2 regions of the Arthrobacter citreus genome follow, and region 1 is predicted to be linked to the other one. Evidence: riboswitches for the same ligand, from Rfam matches in the RefSeq annotation. Region 1 holds a riboswitch; the other holds the start of a gene.
The links. A riboswitch is a leader RNA that binds a small molecule or an ion and turns the genes downstream of it on or off. The one in region 1 is predicted to bind cyclic di-AMP.

Region 1 (9,132 bases):
CCCGTCTCCGGGATGCGGCCTTCCTCCTGCGCGAGGGCGGATACTGGCTGGGGACGTTGGGAGTGCTGATCGCCGGTGTGGTGCTGCTCCCATTCATCGCCCTGGGTGTGGGGCTTTACGCGGTTCCGGGACTGCTGGAAGCCCTGGACCGGCTCGCCGCCGGGGCACAGGACCGGGCGGCCAAATTCTCGTCCGCCGTGATCCCCTTTGACCGCCGCCGTTTAACCGGCCGCTACTCCTTCGCCCAGCTGGCGGCTCTGCTGAGTGCTCCGGAGTCCAAACGCGACTTCTCCTGGCTTCTGTTCCACGGCGCCTTTGCCTTCCTGGCGGGCGCACTCGCCGTGGCGCTGCCCCTGGGCGCGGTGCTGTACATAGTGGCTGCCCCGTTCTGGCCCCTGTTCCCGCCGGAGGCTCCGCTGGAGCTGACAGTAACCATCCACAGTTGGGGGGAAGCCGTCCTCACCATGCTGCTGGGCGCGGTTTACGGGGCTGCCGCATGGCTTCTTCTTCCGTGGATGGCCCGGCGGATCAGCCAAGGCACGCTGGCCATCCTCTCTCCCCGCCGCTATGCCGATCTGTCCCAGCGGATTTCGGAGCTTTCGGCGGCCCGTGCCAGCGCCCTCGCCGCCCACGCGGCGGAGCTGCGCCGCATTGAGCGGGAACTGCACGACGGCGCGCAGAACCGGCTGGTCGGCGTCGTCATGATGCTCGGACTCGCCCAGCGTGCTGCCGAGACCGATCCGGCCGCCGCCGTGCCCTTTATCGGCCGGGCCCAGGACGCGGCCTCCGAAGCACTAGCCGGCCTGCGGGCCGCCGTGCACGACATCTATCCGCCGGTCCTGGACGAACTGGGACTGGGCGGTGCGGCCTCGGCGCTGACCAGCCGGTCCCCCATACCCTGCACGCTGACCGTTGACGGGCTTCAGCGAGCACCCGCGGCCGTGGAATCGGCCGCCTACTTTGTCCTGGCCGAGGCGCTGACCAACGCGGCCAAGCACTCCGATGCGGCACGGATAGACGTGGTCCTGCAGACCGAATCAACCCCTCGGGAGGATGTCCTGGTGATACAGGTGAACGACGACGGCCGCGGAGGTGCGCGGGTGGGCGCTGCGGAGACAACAAACGGTTCGGGAACCGGTCTGTCCGGCATCGCCCGGCGTGCCGCTGCCTTTGGCGGCAGGCTGGTGCTGACCAGTCCGGTTGGCGGACCGACGACGGTAAGGGTGGAACTGCCATGCGCCTTCTGATTGCCGAGGATGATGCGCTGCTGCGGGCCGGACTGGAGTTGCTGCTGCGGGGAGAGGGTTTTGACGTGGTGGGCTCGTGGGACAACGCCGATGACCTGTTGGCGGCCTTTGAACCAGGAATCGCCGACGGCGCCGTCCTTGATGTGCGGATGCCGCCCACCTTCACGAATGAAGGGTTAAAGGCGGCCCTGGAACTGCGCGCACGGGTCCCCGATTTTCCCGTCCTTGTCCTGTCCGCCTATGTCGAGGACCGTTACGCCAGCAGGCTGCTGGCCTCCGGTGCGCAGGGCGTGGGCTACCTGCTCAAGGAACGCGTGGGCAACGTCGGGGAATTTGTTGACGGGCTGCGCCGCGTGTCCTCCGGCGGAACGGTCATGGATCCCGAGGTCATCGCCCAGCTGTTCAGCCGGCGCAGCAACCGGGACCCCATCAGGTCCCTGACTCCCCGGGAGTTCGAAGTTCTGGGGCTTGTTGCAGAGGGGCTCGGCAATACGGCCATCGCTTCGGCCATTTCCGTTTCGGAAACTGCTGTCAGCAAACACATCGGCAATATCTTTGCGAAGCTGGGGCTGGCCCAGTCGGACAGCGGCCACCGGCGGGTGCTCGCCACCCTGGCGTACCTGCGGTCCTAGTCCCCTCGAAGCAGTGCCTGAATCTCCGCCAGCGGTCCCCAGACCCCCTCCTCGGAGTTTGCGACAAGTGCCAGGGTGATGTCCGGCTCCGGAGAGTAGCTCAGGAACGCACTGGCCCCGGCGTTAATGCCTTCTTTGTACATCAGGCCGGTCTGCCCGCGCGCGTCAAGCCTGAACTCCAGCCCGTAACCGTAGTGAAGCTCACCGGCGTCGAGGTCTGAGTGCTTGACCTTCGGAGCCAGGAACGCCGCAGTGGATTCTGCGGACAGCAGCCTGCCGCCCCGGACAGCATCGAGGAAACGGACCAGGTCAGCGGAGGTTGAGTGGGCACCGCCGTCCGGGGAACCGATCGGCGGGTAGCTGAAGATGTTCTGCCGCCAGGAGATCACCGCGCCTGCGTCGTTGCGGACCGGGTCCCACCCCTCGGCCACGTTCGGCACGGCTTCCCGCAGGGAAAAGAAGCCTGAATCCCGCATGTCTGCGGCAGCGAAGACTTGTTCCCGAACGTAGTCCCGGTAGCTCACTCCTGTCACCGCCTCCAGCGCCAGCCCGGCGAGGATGTAGCCGCAGTTGCAGTAGCGGCAGCCTTCGCCCGGGGCGAAGTTCGGCTCCTTGTGGACAAACTGCGGCAGGAAGTCAGCGGTCTCGGTGACCGAATAGGAGGGACGGTCCGTCCAGAGTTCCTCGTAGGATTCGCCGGCTTCCTCATCGGCGTCGTCTCCGATGCCCGAGGTGTGGCTCAGGAGCTGGCCAAGCGTGATCGCGGGGTCCACCCGGGTGCCGTCCAGTTCCACAAAACGCCCAATGGGGGTGTTCAGCTCCAGCGTCCCGGCGTCCACCTGCTGCAGGACGGCCACAGAGGTGAACAGCTTGGTGACGGAGGCGACGTCGAACCGTGTGCCCAGCGTTACCGGCACGTTCCAGCGCCGGGAGGCCACACCGTAGGCCCCTTCGAGAAGGATGCTGCCGCCCCGGGACAGCTGGATGGTTCCGGAAAACTCATCCCGGTCGGCGGCGGTCCGCAGGATTAGGTCCACGGCTGAGGCATCAAGGTCCGGGGCCGGAGCCGTGGCGCCCGCAGTGGTGCCCCTCCTTGCGTCAAGCTGCCAAATTTCCTCGCCGTCAGAGTCGACCCGGCCTGTTCGCGCCAGACCCAGATGGGCAGCCACCGCAGCGGAGGACGCATTGCCGGGGTGGATGCCGGCGCAAAACCGCCCCACGCCCTGCCGGATCAGCCACTCCACCATGGCACCAGCCGCTTCCGTGGCATAGCCTCGACCCTGATGTTCCCGACCCATAACCCAGGCCAGGTCCGCTGCCCGGCCGCCGGCAGCGACAGTAGCCTGAACAAAGCCTGCGGCGGATCCGGTGCCCTGCTCCCGAATAACCCAGTTCAGCCACGTTTCAACCCCCGACGGGTCCCCGCCGGATTGGAGGACATAACGGTGACTCAGTCCTTCCAGTGTGGGCGGCTCGCCTCCGGTGAATTCGTAAAGCCCGGGATGGGCGAGGACCGGCACCATTTCGACGGCATGGTCCGGGAGCAGCGGTTCAAGAATCAGTCTGCTGGTTTGAAGAACCGTGCCGGCGCCACTTTGGCTGATCATCGAAGCTTTCCTTACCTCTGCGTCTTTGCGGCGGTTGTTTTACCCCGTTACATCATGGCGCAATTGCCTGGTGCCGCTGTATTAGTTTGAAGTGTGAAGTTTCCACTGTGCTCACGCTCCTTGGAGCGGCAATGCCCTGGCGGAGACGGGTAGGCTGGGAGTGCTCCCGGTTCCAGCTGATAGTAAGGTCCCGGCCAGATGACTAAGGAAGAGAACAACATGCCAACTCCTCAGCGAACCGATGCCGACAGTATTCGCCAGGATTTTGGTTTCCTCACCGTTGCTGAAGTGCTGCAACTTTGCGCAACTCAGCAGATACTGGATCCTTCGTCAACGCTGATTTCGGCAAAAGTGCAGCTGGGCGAAGGAAACGTTTTTTATCCGGGCGTCGTCCTTCAGGCCGATTCTGAGAGTTCCTGCGTTATCGGACACCGCAATGTGTTTTATCCGGGCGCCTTTGTCTCCGCCGAGCATGGCGGAATGATCCTGATGGGCTCCGACATCACGCTCGGCCCCGGCAGCGTGCAGCTCAAGGCTGGCCGTGGAGATGCCGTGGCTGTGGGCGACAGTGCCCGCCTGGCCAACGGCCCCGTGGTGACGGGCCGCTCGGTGCTTGGCTCCGGCTCGCAGGTCCTTGGCGCTGTCGAGGCCGAATCCGTGGTCCTTGCGGACGGCGGGGATTTCCGGTCCGGGCCGCCGGAGAAGCGCGGGGCAGTGCTCAAGGGTGCTGGACTGGTGCGCGATGTGAGGCTGGCACCGGGCGACATCCTTCAGGGGTACGGCAACTTCGCTGTCGCCAACGTGGTCCGCCAAACAAACTAGCCGGACCGGGGCTGGCCCTTCCTGCGGCGTCCGTAAGACCTGTCGTCCATGCCACTCTCCTCCTAGCCGGCCACTGTCACGATCTCAGCAGGCCCGGCCGCTCGAACCAGGCAACGACCACCGGAGAAATGCGGAAACTGCGGCGCGATCAGCGCGGCAAGCCGTGGCCCATGGTGCCATAGCCCACGCATAGCACAAAGAGGCGACACTCACACGCATCTGCGAGGTCCGTTACTAAATAGTTATCCTCCCGTAATCCTCTTGTAGCGTAGTGGACGTGCCGTTATCTGAAGCGGCTCCCTTGGCTTGTTACCTAGCTCTGCCGCTGGTCAAGGTCCACAGATATACACACTTCGGCAGAGGCGGGGGAACCACAAACGGGTTCCTTTGAATCCTTGGGGTTAAGTCAGCCAGAGGTTTCTACGGCTGACCGGGTGACTCCCATCCGCATCCGACAGCTCACCTCGCAGGTATCGGGAGAGGTAACTCAATGTCTTTCAATAACACTCGTGGACGTCACCGTGCCGAGACCGCCGGAATGTGGTCCGCACTTGCGAACGCCACCAGCGGCAAAGCACGCACCATCGGCAGCACCGCTGCCTTCGTGGCAGCAGGTTCCGGCCTGATGCTCGGTATGGCGGCTCCGGCCTCTGCCGGTGTCATCGCCAATGACTCATCCGAGTTCTACAGCGCACCTGCCGCTGTTTCCGCCCCCGTTGCTGCTCCGGCAGCAGCTCCCGCAGCCGCTCCGGCAGCCGCTCCGGCAGCTTCCGGTTCCACTCACGTGGTCCAGTCCGGCGACACGCTGAGCAAGATTGCCGCAACCTACGGCGTGACGCTTGAGGACATCCTGGCCCAGAACGGCCTGTCCCTTGAATCCATCATCTACCCCGGCGATGTCATCACATACGCCGGCGGCGCCGCAGTAGCTCCGGCTGCTGCAGCCGCACCGGCTGCTGCTTACGCGGCACCGGCAGCACCGGCAGCACCGGCAGCAGCGGCAGAAACCGCAGCCGCCGTCGACCTGAGCGGCATCAGCACCCAGGCCTCTTCCGTGACGCCTGCTCCCGCAGCCGGCGTAGCTGCCACGGGCACCAACCAGACCATGCTGAACTCCGCTTTCTCCCAGATGGGTGCCATGCAGGACTGCACCGTGCTGGTGGAAGTTGCCCTCCGGGCAGCAGGACACTCAGTTGGCGATCTGGCCCCGGCACAGCTTGCCGCCTACGGAACTCCGGTCTCTGACCCGATGCCCGGCGACATCATCTACTACGCCGACGGCGGCATGGGCTTTGCCCACATCGCCATCTACATCGGTGACGGCCAGGCCATCCACAGCGGATGGAACGGCAACCAGACTGTTCAGCAGAGCGCTAACGTCGGTTCCGGTGCCTCGTACTACCGCGTAGCCTAATCACGCACCAGTAGATTTACCGCAGGGGCGGGAAGCGAACGGCCCAACCCTCGGTGAAACCACACAAAGAACGCCCGGCCATTTGGCCGGGCGTTCTTTGTGCGTTCGGGCCCCTTGGGCCTTCCGGTTTATTCGGACACGCTGCAGGACGAACAACCCGCATTACGCGGCCGGTTCATCCTGTTCCGGGGTGCTTTCCTCCCGTACGGGAGCATCCTCGGCGGTGTCGTCGTCGGCACCGCGCCCGCCATCGTCGTCCGGGCCACCGTCGTCCGGGCCGCTGCCGTCCGGGCCGTGGCCGCCTCGGTGACTGTCATGGTGGCCGTCCCCGTGCCGGGCGTCGCCCCGTGAGCCCTGATTGCGGGCATCCCCGTCCGTGGACTCCTTACCGGCATCAGCGTCGGCGTCGGGATCGGCATCCGCATCCGCATCCGCATCCGCATTAGAGTCTGGACCGCCGTCCGAGTCTTCGCCGTCGCCGTCGAACCGGGGACCGCGTTCGGGCCGGCCGTCCTGGTCCTCCGCCTCGGCGTTGCTCTCGGCGTCCTGGTTCTGGGCGTCCTGGTTCTGGGCGTCCTGGTTCTGGGCGTCCTGCTGCTCGGTTACTGAGGCTTGCTCCTGATCCGCCGGGGAATCCGCGGTGGCCATGCCGGCAAAAAACGAACCAACCAACAGCGCCAGACCGCCCACAACACCAAGAATCCAACCCAGCGGGCCCCTGGCTTTGTCCCGCAAAGCCATAGTGATAATCACCTCCAAATAGTGGGGTTGCTTACGCATCCATTTTCGAAGCTGATTCTTCGAGGTTTCTTAGCGTCCAGACCAGGTAAGGGTTTTTTAGGGTTCAGACTTGGCAAGCGGCAGTCGGACTTCCACTGCACCTCCACCGCCGGGTGCGGCATTCGGCAATGCGCGGATACTGCCGCCGCAGCGGGCAACAATCTCCGCCACGAGGGCAAGGCCCAATCCATAATGCCGGGACTCCGGTAAACCATCCGGCGTGCGGGTCTGCTCCGAGTCAGCCCGGTGCCGTGTCGAGGCAAACCGCTCGAAGGCATGCGTGCTGAATCCGGGCGGGAACCCGGGGCCGTCGTCCGATACTCGAATGACGGCCTCCCGGCCGCTGCGGCGCACCGACACTCCTACGACAGAACGCGCATAATCCAAGGCATTAGCGCCCAGGGCGGTGAAGATTCGGTGCAGGGCAATCTCCCCGCCAAGGACAATGACATCGGTATCGGGAAGATCAAGTTCCAGGGACAAGTCTCGTCTGTTGGCTTCGGGCTGGAGCGCCCGTACCGCCGACTGTGCAAGGTCAACCAGGTTCACGGGTTCCGTGGCTCCGGTTTGCCGGGGATCCGCAGCCATCAGCAGGTCCTCAAGGATCCCGGTCAGCACCTTGGTGTCGGCGATGACGTCGTCGGCGGCCCGGACCGCATCCGAATTCGCTCCCTCAGAACCCACCGCTTCCGAAGCCTCTCCCCCACCCCCATCAGCTTCACGTTTCGACCCCGATCCGCCTGCATCGGCGATCAGCCGCCGCCGAAGCATTTGCACCCGGGTGCTGAGCAGTGTCAGCGGGGTCCGCAGTTCATGGCTCGCATCAGCCACGAACCGGCGCTGGAGTGCCAGTGCTTCAGCCATCGGACGCATGGCCGCCCGGGCCGCCAGCGCCGAGACGGCTCCGGCCAGGAGGCCTGCAATCACCACGGAGATCACCAGGGCAAAAGCCAGACGGCGCAGCTGGTCAGCGGATTCGCGGGTATCCACTGCCGCTTGGACCACATCCCGGCCGCGGCGGGCCGTCAAAACCTCATAGGTCCGGTCCCCCGCGGCCACCGTATCGCGGCGGGCCTGCCCGGTCTCGGCCACATCCGCCAGCGCTTCCTCGTACGGGAGGCCGGCGGGCATGTTGCGGGACACAGCCAACCTTCCGTCGTCGTACACCGCCAGGAACACATCCAGTGGTGCCTCGCGGGGAGAGTCGAACTGGGTTGCCGAGGACAGCGTGTTTTCGGCGGCATCCCGCGTCTGGGCGGCGACGAGTCCATACACCAGGCCCCCGGCAACGCCCAGCAGCACCACCACCAGGGCCGTAAACTGCATCGCCAAACGCAGCGACGCACGGGTCAGCTCAGCGTCCTCCCGGCTCTCCCGGTTCTCCCGGATCTCCCGGACCCCGCGCCAGCGCTTCATGCCGGCGCACCAAGCCGGTAACCGATCCCGCGCACCGTCAGCACCACCCCTCTGCCCAGCTTCCGCCGAAGATAGTGAACATAGGTGTCCACCACGCCGTCGTCGTCAGCGTCAGGGAACACGGCGTCAAGCAGTTCCGCGCGCGGGAAGACTTGGCGGGGCCGCCGGGCCAGGTGTTCCAGCAGCGCACCCTCACGTTCGGAGAGCACCACCACCTCGCCGGCGTCGGTCGTGACCGTGCGGCCGGTGGTATCCAGGACGCCGCCGGGGACCGGAAGGGCAGGTGTGCGGGGCAGATTCCGGCGCCGCAGCACCCGAAGGCGGGCCAGCAGCTCGTCGATGTCGAAGGGTTTGGCCAGATAGTCCTCGGCTCCGCGGTCCAGGCCTTCCACGCGGTCAGCCGGGTTGCCCAGCGCGGAAAGCACCAGCGCCGGCACGTAAATGCCCCGGCTGCGCAGCCGCGTCAGGACATCTAGTCCCTCAATTGCCGGCAGGCCCCGGTCCAGGAGGAGGACGTCGAACGGATGTGTCAGCCCTTCGTGCAGGGCCCGCTGTCCGTCATAAGCAACCGTCACCTTATATCCTTCGGATTCCAGGAGCTCCGCCAGCATCCGCGCCAAGCTGCGGTCATCTTCCACGACCAGGATCCGGGGACGGTCCGTCATGCCCGAAAGTCTATCCGCGGGCTAGCCGAAACACCCGGGAACGCAGGCCGCCGGGTGCTCCTCCACCGGAATCAGCTGGGGTGGGACTACCGCTGTGTTGGCCCGGCCGGTGCGGGCCGACCCCGCAGCTGCCGGCCCACGTTCTTTGCCCAGGCCGCTCCGCCACCGGTCGTCAGCAAAATGACGACGACGGCAACCAGGACGCCGATGGTGGTTTCAACCGCCCGGTCCACGGTCAGATCCCTTACCGGCTGCACTGAGACAAAGCCTGTCATCAGCAGCGCCACCGGTGTCAGGAAGACCATGGCGAGCCCGTAGTGGCGGATGACGTACACCTCGCCGCCCAATTGCAGGGCTGCCAGGAGAACCGCCAGCTGCACCGGGCTCCAGTCCGCCTGCAGCAGGAGTGCGGACAACAGCACGCCGGCGTAGGTGCCCAGGATGAAGTGGCCGGCGCGGGCCGGCGCATGTGCGGCATCCGCTGCGGCAATGGGTGCACAGGCCGCGAGCATCGCCCAGTAGCTGTGGCCCGGCCCCAGCAGCAGGGCC
Region 2 (9,132 bases), 1.4 Mb from region 1:
TTCGCCGTGTCCCTCATCCCGGTGGGGCTGTTTGCGCTCACGCTGATGACCAGTGCCAACGCCTACGTCCAAACCACCACCGCACCCGTAATGCGCGGACGGGTGATGGCCCTTTACTTCGCCATCTTCATGGGCGGCACGCCTCTCGGTGCTCCGCTGGTGGGGTGGGTGTCCAACAGCTTCGGCCCGCGCTGGAGCCTGGGGGTCGCCGCGGCCTCGGGACTCATCACCGCAGTCGTCGGTTTTGTCTGGGCCTGGCGCGCACACCACCTGCGGATCCACTATGACCGGACCCTTCCCCGGCGCCTGCATATGACCACAACAGAAACGGAGCAGGACCCGGACCCGGTGTAAGGCCCCGATCCTGCTCCGCAGGTGTGTCCCGGTACTACCGGCTGTGCTCGATCACGAAGTCGATGCACCGCAGCAGTGCGCTGACGTCGTCGGGCTCGATGGCCACGAAAGTGGCGATACGCAGCTGGTTGCGGCCGAGCTTGCGGTACGGCTCCACATCCACGACGCCGTTGGCGCGCAGGGTCTTTGCCACAGCGGCGGCATCGATGCTGTCGTCAAAATCAATGGTGGTGATGACGTTTGACCGGTCCTGTGGACGGGACACAAACGGCGCCGCCACGGGGGATGCCTCGGCCCAGGAGTAAACCCGGCCGGCCGAATCCGCCGTGCGTTCCGCCGCGAATTTGAGCCCGCCGCTGGCGTTGAGCCACTGAACCTGCGCATTGAGCGTCACCAGCGTGGAGAGCGACGGCGTGTTGTAGGTCTGGTTCAGCTTCGAGTTGTCGATGGCCGTTTGCAGGTTCAGGAAGTCCGGAATCCACCGGTCCGAGGAATTGATCCGTGCTGCACGTTCCAGTGCGGCGGGGGAGAACATGCCCAGCCACAGGCCGCCGTCGGAGGCAAAGTTCTTCTGGGGCGCGAAGTAGTACACATCGGATTCCGCGAGGTCCACCTGCAGGCCACCGGCGGCGGAGGTTGCGTCGATCAGGACCAGGGCGCCGTCGTCGGCCCCGGCCACCCGGCGCACTGGTGCGGCGACGCCGGTGGATGTTTCGTTCTGGGGCCAGGCATAGACGTCCACTCCTGCTTCAGCCACCGGCTCCGGACGTGTCCCCGGCTCGGCCTTAATGATGGAGGAAGCGGCAAGGAAGGGAGCCTTGTTGGTGGCGGCGGCGAACTTGGAGCCGAATTCACCGAAGGAGAGGTGCTGGGCCTTGTTCTCCACGAGGCCGAAGGACGCCACGTCCCAGAAAGCGGTGGATCCACCGACGCCCAGCACGACCTCATAGCCGTCAGGGGCATTGAAGAGGTCCGAAAGCCCTTCGCGGATGCTGCCGACGAGGTTCCGGACGGGAGCCTGCCGGTGCGACGTGCCCAGCAGGTTGGTGCCGGCGAGGGCCAGTGCCTCCATTTGTTCCGGACGCACCTTCGACGGCCCGGCTCCGAACCGTCCGTCCAGTGGAAGCAGTTCAGCGGGGATCTTAAGTGCGGCGGTTTCGCCCATGGGTTTCGCTCCAAGCGGTAGGCAGGGTGCTCTGATGTGCCTTTCCATTCTGCCCCACCGGCCTGCTTCCCAGCCATTCGTGAACACACCGTTGCACACCTTCCACGGGGTGGGCGGGATTATCTGCACTCCGTACAAATAAGCTAACGTGAGGGGCAATAATGACCTCTGGCGGCGGCGTCCGCCGTTGTTCTCCTGAATCTTTCGCACGAGTATTCTTCCGCACGAGTAATAGGAGCGGCCCTGCCATGACGGACCTCATCGACACCACTGAGATGTACCTGCGAACCATTCTGGAGCTCGAGGAGGAGAACATTGTCGCTCTCCGGGCCAGGATCGCGGAAAGGCTGCGCCACTCCGGGCCAACGGTGTCCCAGACGATCGGGCGGATGGAGCGTGACGGTCTGGTGGTGGTTTCCGGAAACCGGCACCTGGAGCTCACCGAGCTGGGCCGCCGGCGTGCCACGGAAGTGATGCGCAAGCACCGGCTGGCTGAACGGCTGCTGGCGGACGTCATTGGCCTTGACTGGGCCTACGTCCATGACGAAGCCTGCCGCTGGGAACACGTCATGAGCGAACGGGTGGAACGCCGGCTGTATGACCTGCTGGGCCACCCCACCGAATCGCCGTACGGCAATCCCATTCCGGGACTGGAACAAATCGGAGGAGTAGCCGCAGAGCTCTTCCATGACGGGGTCACCAACCTCGTTGCCGCCGTCGCGGCCGCGGAGCCCGGCACCAAGCTGAAGCTGGTCCGGCTCGCCGAGCCGGTGCAGGTGGAACCGGAACTGCTAACCCAGCTGGACGAGGCGGGACTGCGCCCCGGAGCTGCGCTGACGGCGGAAGTTGTGGCCGGATACATTTCGGTCCGGGTGCCCGGCATTGAAGGAGCCCTGGAGCTGCCTCCGGAGGTGGCCTCGCACGTGTTTGTATCCACCGCCGGATAACGGAATGGTCTCTTTTGGCCTGTGTCCCCTATAGTGACTTACTGACGTTGAAATAACACCGTTATCCGGGCCTTCCGCCGAACCCTGCCACTGGCCCGGAACTACAGACCGTTCAGGCAGGGGCGGAGGACCCATCAACTGGCAGCCAAGGCTGCCTTGGGGTGAAGCCTCCAGCATCAGCACGACGCCGCATTCGCTGCGTTCGTGGTGCGTGCGGGGCCGAGTTTCTCTACTCGAATCCGACAGCTAACTTCGCAGGCATATGAGAGAGGTATACCTTGTCGAAGCATGCTGCCCCGGGCAGGCGCCGAGCGTCCGCACCGGCTACGGCTCCACGCCCGAGGAACGGCCAGGCTTCCGGCCGCCGCCGGGCCGAAACAAAATCCGTTTCCCTCGGTGATGCAGCACAGAAGGTCGCCATCACCGCAGCGACATCGGGTCTGATCCTGACCGTCGCCCTCCCCACCACTGCAGCCGTCAGCGAACCGGTGCAGGAAATGCAGCCCGCCGCCGTTGAAGAAGCAGTGGTTTCCGCTGATCCCAACGCGAGCGTGGACTTCGAGCGCGCTGCCTTGAGCAGCAAGTTCGATCCGGATGCGAAGCTGCGCCAGGTCGTGGTGGCCTCCGGCTCCGAGATCGCGGCAGGCGCCACCAAGGGCACCCTGGCAACCCCGCTGGCAGCTGACCTGGTGCAGACCTCAGGATTCGGTTACCGGGTCAGTCCCATCACGGGAAGCGCCGGCGAACTGCACCGTGGCCAGGACTTTGCCGCCGCGTGCGGCACCGACGTCACGGCCGCCGCTTCCGGCACGGTCACCTTCGCCGGCTGGCACGCAGGCGGCGGCGGGAACCGCGTGGTCGTGGACCACGGCAACGGCGTGGAGACCACTTATAACCACATGTCCAACCTTGCCGTGGGCGTAGGCGCCACGGTGGAGCGCGGAGACCTGGTGGGTGCCAGCGGCACCACGGGCGCCTCCACGGGCTGCCATCTGCACTTTGAGGTCATGGTTAACGGCGACGTAGTCGATCCGCTCGGCTGGTTGTGACCGCAGGATAATCATTCCGTGACCGGAACGTGACATTCACGGAATGTTGTTGTACGCTCGTCCTCGTGCCTGATCGGCCAAAGATCGGGCACTCTCGAACAGATCGCCGAGCTCTGCCACTGTTTGAGATCCGTTCGCAACATCGCATGGCAGAGGCGGGGGAACCACATTCGGGTTTCGCAAGAAGCCCTAGGGGTTAAGTTGCACGGGCCTTACGGTCCAGCAGCCGGGTGACTCCCATCCGAATCCGACAGCTCACCTCGTAGGCATTGGGAGAGGCAAACTTGTGTCATCAGTAGCTCATGGCCGTCGTCGCGCGGCCACCACCCAGACGAGCCCGATTTCAGCTCTATCCCGGGCCGTAACCTCCAATGCTGGAAACCTTGGCCGCCAGGCCGCCGTCGTCGTCGCCGCTTCCGGCCTCGTTCTGGCCGCGGGTCTGCCCGCCCAGGCAGCCGTCAGCACCGACCGCCAGGCGCTTGAAGCCACCCCGCTGAGCGCGGTCACCGCAACCGGAGCCGTTTCGGTTTCCGCCCAGGCCCCGTTCGAACTGGCAACACTTGAATCCGTTTCCTCGGTTTCCGGTGCTGACTACCGTGCACAGGTTGCCGCTGAAGAAGCCGCTGCAGCCGCCGCAGTAGTTGCGCAGGAGCAGGCAGCTGCCCAGGCACAGCAGGCCCAGCAGGCCGCAACTGTGCAGACCCAGCAGGCCGCAGCCACCACCGCTTATGCAGCGCCCGCCGCAGCACCGGCAGCCAACACGCCGGCGCCGGCAACTGCAGCACCCGCCGCACCCGCACCCGCTCCGGCACCCGTTGCCTCCAGCGGTGTCGGCGCAGCTCTTGTGGCCTCCGCATACGGCCAGATTGGCGTTGCCCAGGACTGCACCGCCATGGTCGAGAACGCACTGCGCTCCATCGGCAAGTCCGTCGGAGACCTCGCACCGGCACAGTTCTACGCATACGGCTCCGTTGTCGGCTCGCCCGAGCCCGGCGACCTCGTCATCACCTCCGGCCACGTAGCGATCTACGTTGGCAACGGCCAGGTCATCAGCGGCGGCTTCGACGGCATGAACACCGTTCTGCACCCGCTGTCCTACCTCGGCGGCGCAAGCTTCGTCCGCGTCAGCTAAGCCCAGTTGCCAGATACCGGAGATCGCCCCCGCATGTCATCTACAACTGAGCGCGCCCGCCACCGGGCGCCGGTGGAACGCACCGCGCCCCTGACCGCGCTGGCCCACGCCGTAACCGCCAACGCGGGTACGGTTGGACGCCAGGCGGCGGTAGTCGTCGCAGCATCAGGACTTGTCCTGAGCTCCGGCGTCGCTGCCAACGCCTCCGGATCGGACCACCTGGTCCGCGACGTCCAGACCAGCGCCCTGGACCTGTCGGCCGCTGCCCCGCTGACAGTGCCCGATACGGCCACCGTGAACTTCGACCGCCCCGCAGTGGCCGGCGTCATTGTGGCGCCTGATGCTGCGGTGCAGCCGCAGATCGCCGTGCAGGCCGACAACACAGTGCAGGCCGAGAACGCAGCGCCTGCTGAGAATGCAGCGCCGGACGCTGCGCAGCCGCTGCAGTCCGAGAACGCCGCATTGGCATCCTCCGGCACTGCCGGAGCTGCTCAGCAGGAAGCCCCTGCCGCGTCGTCGGGCACTGCGGCAATCATCGCCGCGGCCGCCTATGCGCAGCTTGGCGTGTCGCAGGACTGCACCATGCTTGTCACCAACTCGCTGGCTGCAGCCGGAATCAGCTTCCATGACTGGCCTGCCGGTTACCTGTCCCTGGGCAGCACCGTCAGTGCTTCGCAGGCAGTTCCCGGCGACCTGATCTACTACGCAGACGGTGGCATGGGAATGGCCCATATCGCTGTCTACATCGGCAACGGCCAGGCCATCCACGGTGGTTTCAACGGCAATTCGACCGTTGTGGCACCGGCCGAGCTTGGCTCCGGAGGCGTTTACATCCGGGTTGGCTAAAGCGCCGTCACGCGTCGCACCACCGGTATACCGCCGGCCGTCAAGGGTTCCTCCTTCTGGAGGAGCCCTTGACGCGTTTAACGATGGTGGTGCCGCTGTAAATGGCCAAGACCCGGATCCGGGCATACTCTTTTCCTTATCATTCGAAGTATCGTCTTCCGCCAGCGAGATGGTTCCGCCGGCGGACCGGCATGCGAAGAGGAATGTGCATGCGCACTCTTGTTCTGAACGCAGGCTACGAGCCGCTGGCCGTAGTGAGCTTCCGCCGGGCGCTGGTGCTGGTGTTGTCCGGCAAGGCCAGCGTGATTGCGGAGAGCGGTGATCCGGTGGTGGGTCCCACCGAGATCCTTGCCCGGCCGTCCGTGATCCTGCTGCACCGGTACGTGAAGATCCCGTACCGGGAAGGCACTGCCGCCACCCGGCGCGGAGTCCTGCGCCGAGACGGGCATCAGTGTGCCTACTGCGGTAAGGCCGCTTCGACGGTGGACCACGTCCTCCCGAAATCCAGGGGAGGCAACGACAGTTGGGAGAACATGGTGGCCTGCTGCCTTCGCTGCAACAACGCCAAGGGCGACAGGACGCTGAGCCAGCTGGGGTGGCAGCTGCGCTTTCTGCCCCAGCCCCCGCGGGGAGCGCGCTGGCAGATCCGTGAACTCGAGCGGCCGGCACCCCAGTGGAATGAATTCCTTGACGCCGGCACTGCCGCATGACGGTTTCTTCGAACGAGGGGAAATTTCCCGGTTTCAACGCCGTTATCCTTGCCGGTGGCCGGTCGTCACGGCTGGAAGGGGAACCCAAGGCCCTGCTGCGCGTGTCGGGCCGTACCCTGCTGGGTGTCGCGTTGGAAGCCTCCGCAGGGGCTTCCACAGTGGCCGTAGCCGGCCCCGATAGTCTCTCCGAAGTACTGCGGGAAGCCGGCACGCACGCTGTGCTGGTGCGGGAGGACCCGCCGTTCTCCGGCCCGGCCGCAGCGGTAGCCACGGCCTTCAAGGCACTCTTGGCCCTCGACGCCGAAGCCGGGCGCCGCACGCCCGACTGGACGCTGGTTCTCGCCTGCGACATGCCGTTCATCTCCGCGGCCGTCGAAACGCTGCTGGCCGAGGGCGGGGCTGAGGAGGCCCGGGACGGGACAACCCCCGGCAGCCCGCCGGAATCGCTCGTGGCGCTCGATGAGACCGGAAGGGCCCAGCCGCTGGCCGCGCTGTACAGGAGCGTTCAGCTGGATGACGCCGTACGCCGGTTCGACAGGCCCGGCGGCTTGGTGAATCTATCGATGAAGACGCTCCTTGCTAGGGTGCAGAGGAGGGACGTCAGGGTGCCCGCCCACAGCACAGCGGATGTTGACACGTGGGAGGATGCCCGGCGCTGGTCGGTGGAAGCCGCCCGTCCCGCACAGACATAAGGCCCGCAGCGTGCGGATGAAGGCCAGCAGAGGAGCAGTAAATGGCAAGCCAGGAAGAACAACTCGAAGCGTGGGTCGGCAGGCTGCTCACCGCCTTGGAGCTGGAAGGAATCGCGGTGGACGTTGGGGCAGTGCTGCAGCTGGCATCCGATGCGGCCCATTCGGTGGTGCGCCCCGCTGCCCCGCTGACGACTTTTGTGGCCGGATTCGCGGCAGGAATGGCGGCGGGCAGCGGACAGGCTGACGACGCCGTCGCCATGGGAGCAGCGATGCGCGTGGCAGCCCGCGAATGCAAAAACTACGGTGAGACCGGAGACTTCGATGACAACTGACAATTCCACCCCCGTCATACTGCCGCTTCAGCCCAACTCACCCTGGGAGCAGGCCCGGAGCGTAGCCTTCTCGGCGGGCCGGCCGCTGCCCTTTGAGACGGTGCCGCTGGCCGAGGCGCTCGGGCAGGTCCTCGCCGAGGACGTTACTGCTCTGCAGCCCGTTCCGCACTATGCGTCGTCGGCGATGGATGGCTGGGCCGTTTCCGGCCCGCCGCCGTGGAAGCTGGTGACGCATCAGGAGCCAAAGACCGAGCGGTGGCAAATCCACAAGGAGTCCGGACGGCGCCCGCTGCAGCCGGGCCAAGCCGTTGGCATCCTGACCGGCGGGATGATTCCGGCCGGAGCCCACAGTGTGCTGCGGTCCGAAAGCGGTGTGCTTTCCGGCGGGGACAGCCCGGTGCTGTCACTCAATAGTTCGGCCCGCGCTGACGAACCCCGGCGTGGTGAACACATCCGGCCAGCCGGCGAAGAGGCAGCGGCCGGGGAAGTAACGATTACGCGCGGAACACTGCTGAATCCGGCGCACATTGCCCTGGCCGCAGTCTGTGGGCACGACACCTTGCCGGTGCTCCGGGCCCCCCGGGTGTCGCTGCTGCTGACGGGCGACGAGGTTATTGAATACGGACTGCCCGAGTCCGGCCAGGTGCGGGACACCTTCGGTCCGCAGCTTCCCCAGCTGGTGGCCATGCTGGGCGGACGGATGGATGTTGTCCGGCGCCTGTCGGACCGCTACGAGGACGTGCTGGCCGCATTGAGCACCGACGCTACGGATGAAACCTCCATTGCCATGTCCTCCGGGGACGTCCTCATTACCACTGGTGGCACCGGACGCTCCGAGGCGGACCACCTGCGCCAGGCGCTGGAGGATATGGACGCTGAAATGCTGATCAACGGCATCGCGATGCGTCCCGGCCACCCCACTATGCTGGCCCGCCTTCCGGACGGCCGGCTGCTCGTGGCGCTGCCGGGCAACCCGCTCGCCGCAATGATGGCGGTGTTCACCGTGCTGTCGCCGCTGCTGGACGGGCTTCGTGGCGCTCCGCTGTCGCCGGAGCGCCATGTGCTGGTGGGCGTGGACATCGAGCCGCTTCCGGGACGCACCCGGCTGGTCCCCTGCAGGATCGAGAACGGGCGGGCCCTTCCTTCGCCGTACTTCCGGTCGGGAATGCTGCGGGGCATTGCCGACGCGGACGCCGTGATGGTCATTCCGGAGGCCGGGTGCACCAAGGACGAAGCGATCACGGCCCTGCCGCTGCCATGGACCGTCAAGGAACCCCCGGCTCACTAGCGGGGCGGGGATGGCGCCGGCCGGGACCCTGCGTTTGAATGGGTCAGGCGGCCGGCGCTGAAACGGCGCGCCGCCAACGGTGCTGCTGAACAGGACACGGGTTGAGAAACACAGCGGTGAAGGAGACGGAATGGGACGGGTAACCAGGCGGAGCCAGATCACAAAATTCCGAACGGATGGAACGGTCACCAAGCGCGAAGACGTGTTGGCCGGCGAGGAACCGCTGGAGATCCGCGTGGAGGGCCGATCCTTCACTGTCACGATGCGGACGCCCGGCGACGACTTTGATCTCGTTGCCGGGTTCCTGGTCTCGGAAGGAATTATCTGGGATCCGGGGCAGCTGATCAGCCTTCGGTACTGTGCAGGCGTTGACGAGTCCGGACAGCAAACCTTCAACGTTGTGGACGTACAGCTTCGGCCGGGCACCGCCCTTCCGGACACTGCCATGGAACGCCACGTCTATACGTCCAGCTCCTGCGGGATCTGCGGCACTGCGTCCATTGAGGCGGTCCGCAAGTCCTCCCACTTCTCCCTCGGCGAGGATGACGTGCGCGTTCCGCTTGCGGTGCTGTCAGCGCTGCCGGACCAGCTGCGCCGGAACCAGAAAGTGTTTGACC

Region 2: it holds a riboswitch for cyclic di-AMP, as region 1 does, so the genes downstream of both, AAE021_RS13155 (NlpC/P60 family protein) here and AAE021_RS06815 (LysM peptidoglycan-binding domain-containing protein) in region 1, are expected to answer to the same signal.

The regions. Positions count from the first base shown of each region.
Region 1 is NZ_CP151657.1:1,487,233-1,496,364, forward strand. Features, by position in the region: gene AAE021_RS06795 (sensor histidine kinase) at 1-1,247, shown strand, start outside; gene AAE021_RS06800 (response regulator transcription factor) at 1,235-1,879, shown strand; gene AAE021_RS06805 (GNAT family N-acetyltransferase) at 1,876-3,486, opposite strand; gene AAE021_RS06810 (hypothetical protein) at 3,706-4,308, shown strand; cyclic di-AMP (ydaO/yuaA leader) riboswitch at 4,644-4,795, shown strand; gene AAE021_RS06815 (LysM peptidoglycan-binding domain-containing protein) at 4,799-5,722, shown strand; gene AAE021_RS06820 (hypothetical protein) at 5,885-6,502, opposite strand; gene AAE021_RS06825 (HAMP domain-containing sensor histidine kinase) at 6,560-7,918, opposite strand; gene AAE021_RS06830 (response regulator transcription factor) at 7,915-8,583, opposite strand; gene AAE021_RS06835 (FUSC family protein) at 8,670-9,132, opposite strand, start outside.
Region 2 is NZ_CP151657.1:2,854,531-2,863,662, reverse strand. Features, by position in the region: gene AAE021_RS13175 (MFS transporter) at 1-354, shown strand, start outside; gene serC (phosphoserine transaminase) at 389-1,519, opposite strand; gene AAE021_RS13165 (metal-dependent transcriptional regulator) at 1,768-2,466, shown strand; cyclic di-AMP (ydaO/yuaA leader) riboswitch at 2,532-2,742, shown strand; gene AAE021_RS13160 (M23 family metallopeptidase) at 2,745-3,515, shown strand; cyclic di-AMP (ydaO/yuaA leader) riboswitch at 3,636-3,798, shown strand; gene AAE021_RS13155 (NlpC/P60 family protein) at 3,802-4,647, shown strand; gene AAE021_RS13150 (NlpC/P60 family protein) at 4,681-5,493, shown strand; gene AAE021_RS13145 (HNH endonuclease) at 5,703-6,203, shown strand; gene mobA (molybdenum cofactor guanylyltransferase) at 6,200-6,895, shown strand; gene AAE021_RS13135 (DUF6457 domain-containing protein) at 6,937-7,227, shown strand; gene AAE021_RS13130 (molybdopterin molybdotransferase MoeA) at 7,217-8,515, shown strand; gene fdhD (formate dehydrogenase accessory sulfurtransferase FdhD) at 8,646-9,132, shown strand, end outside.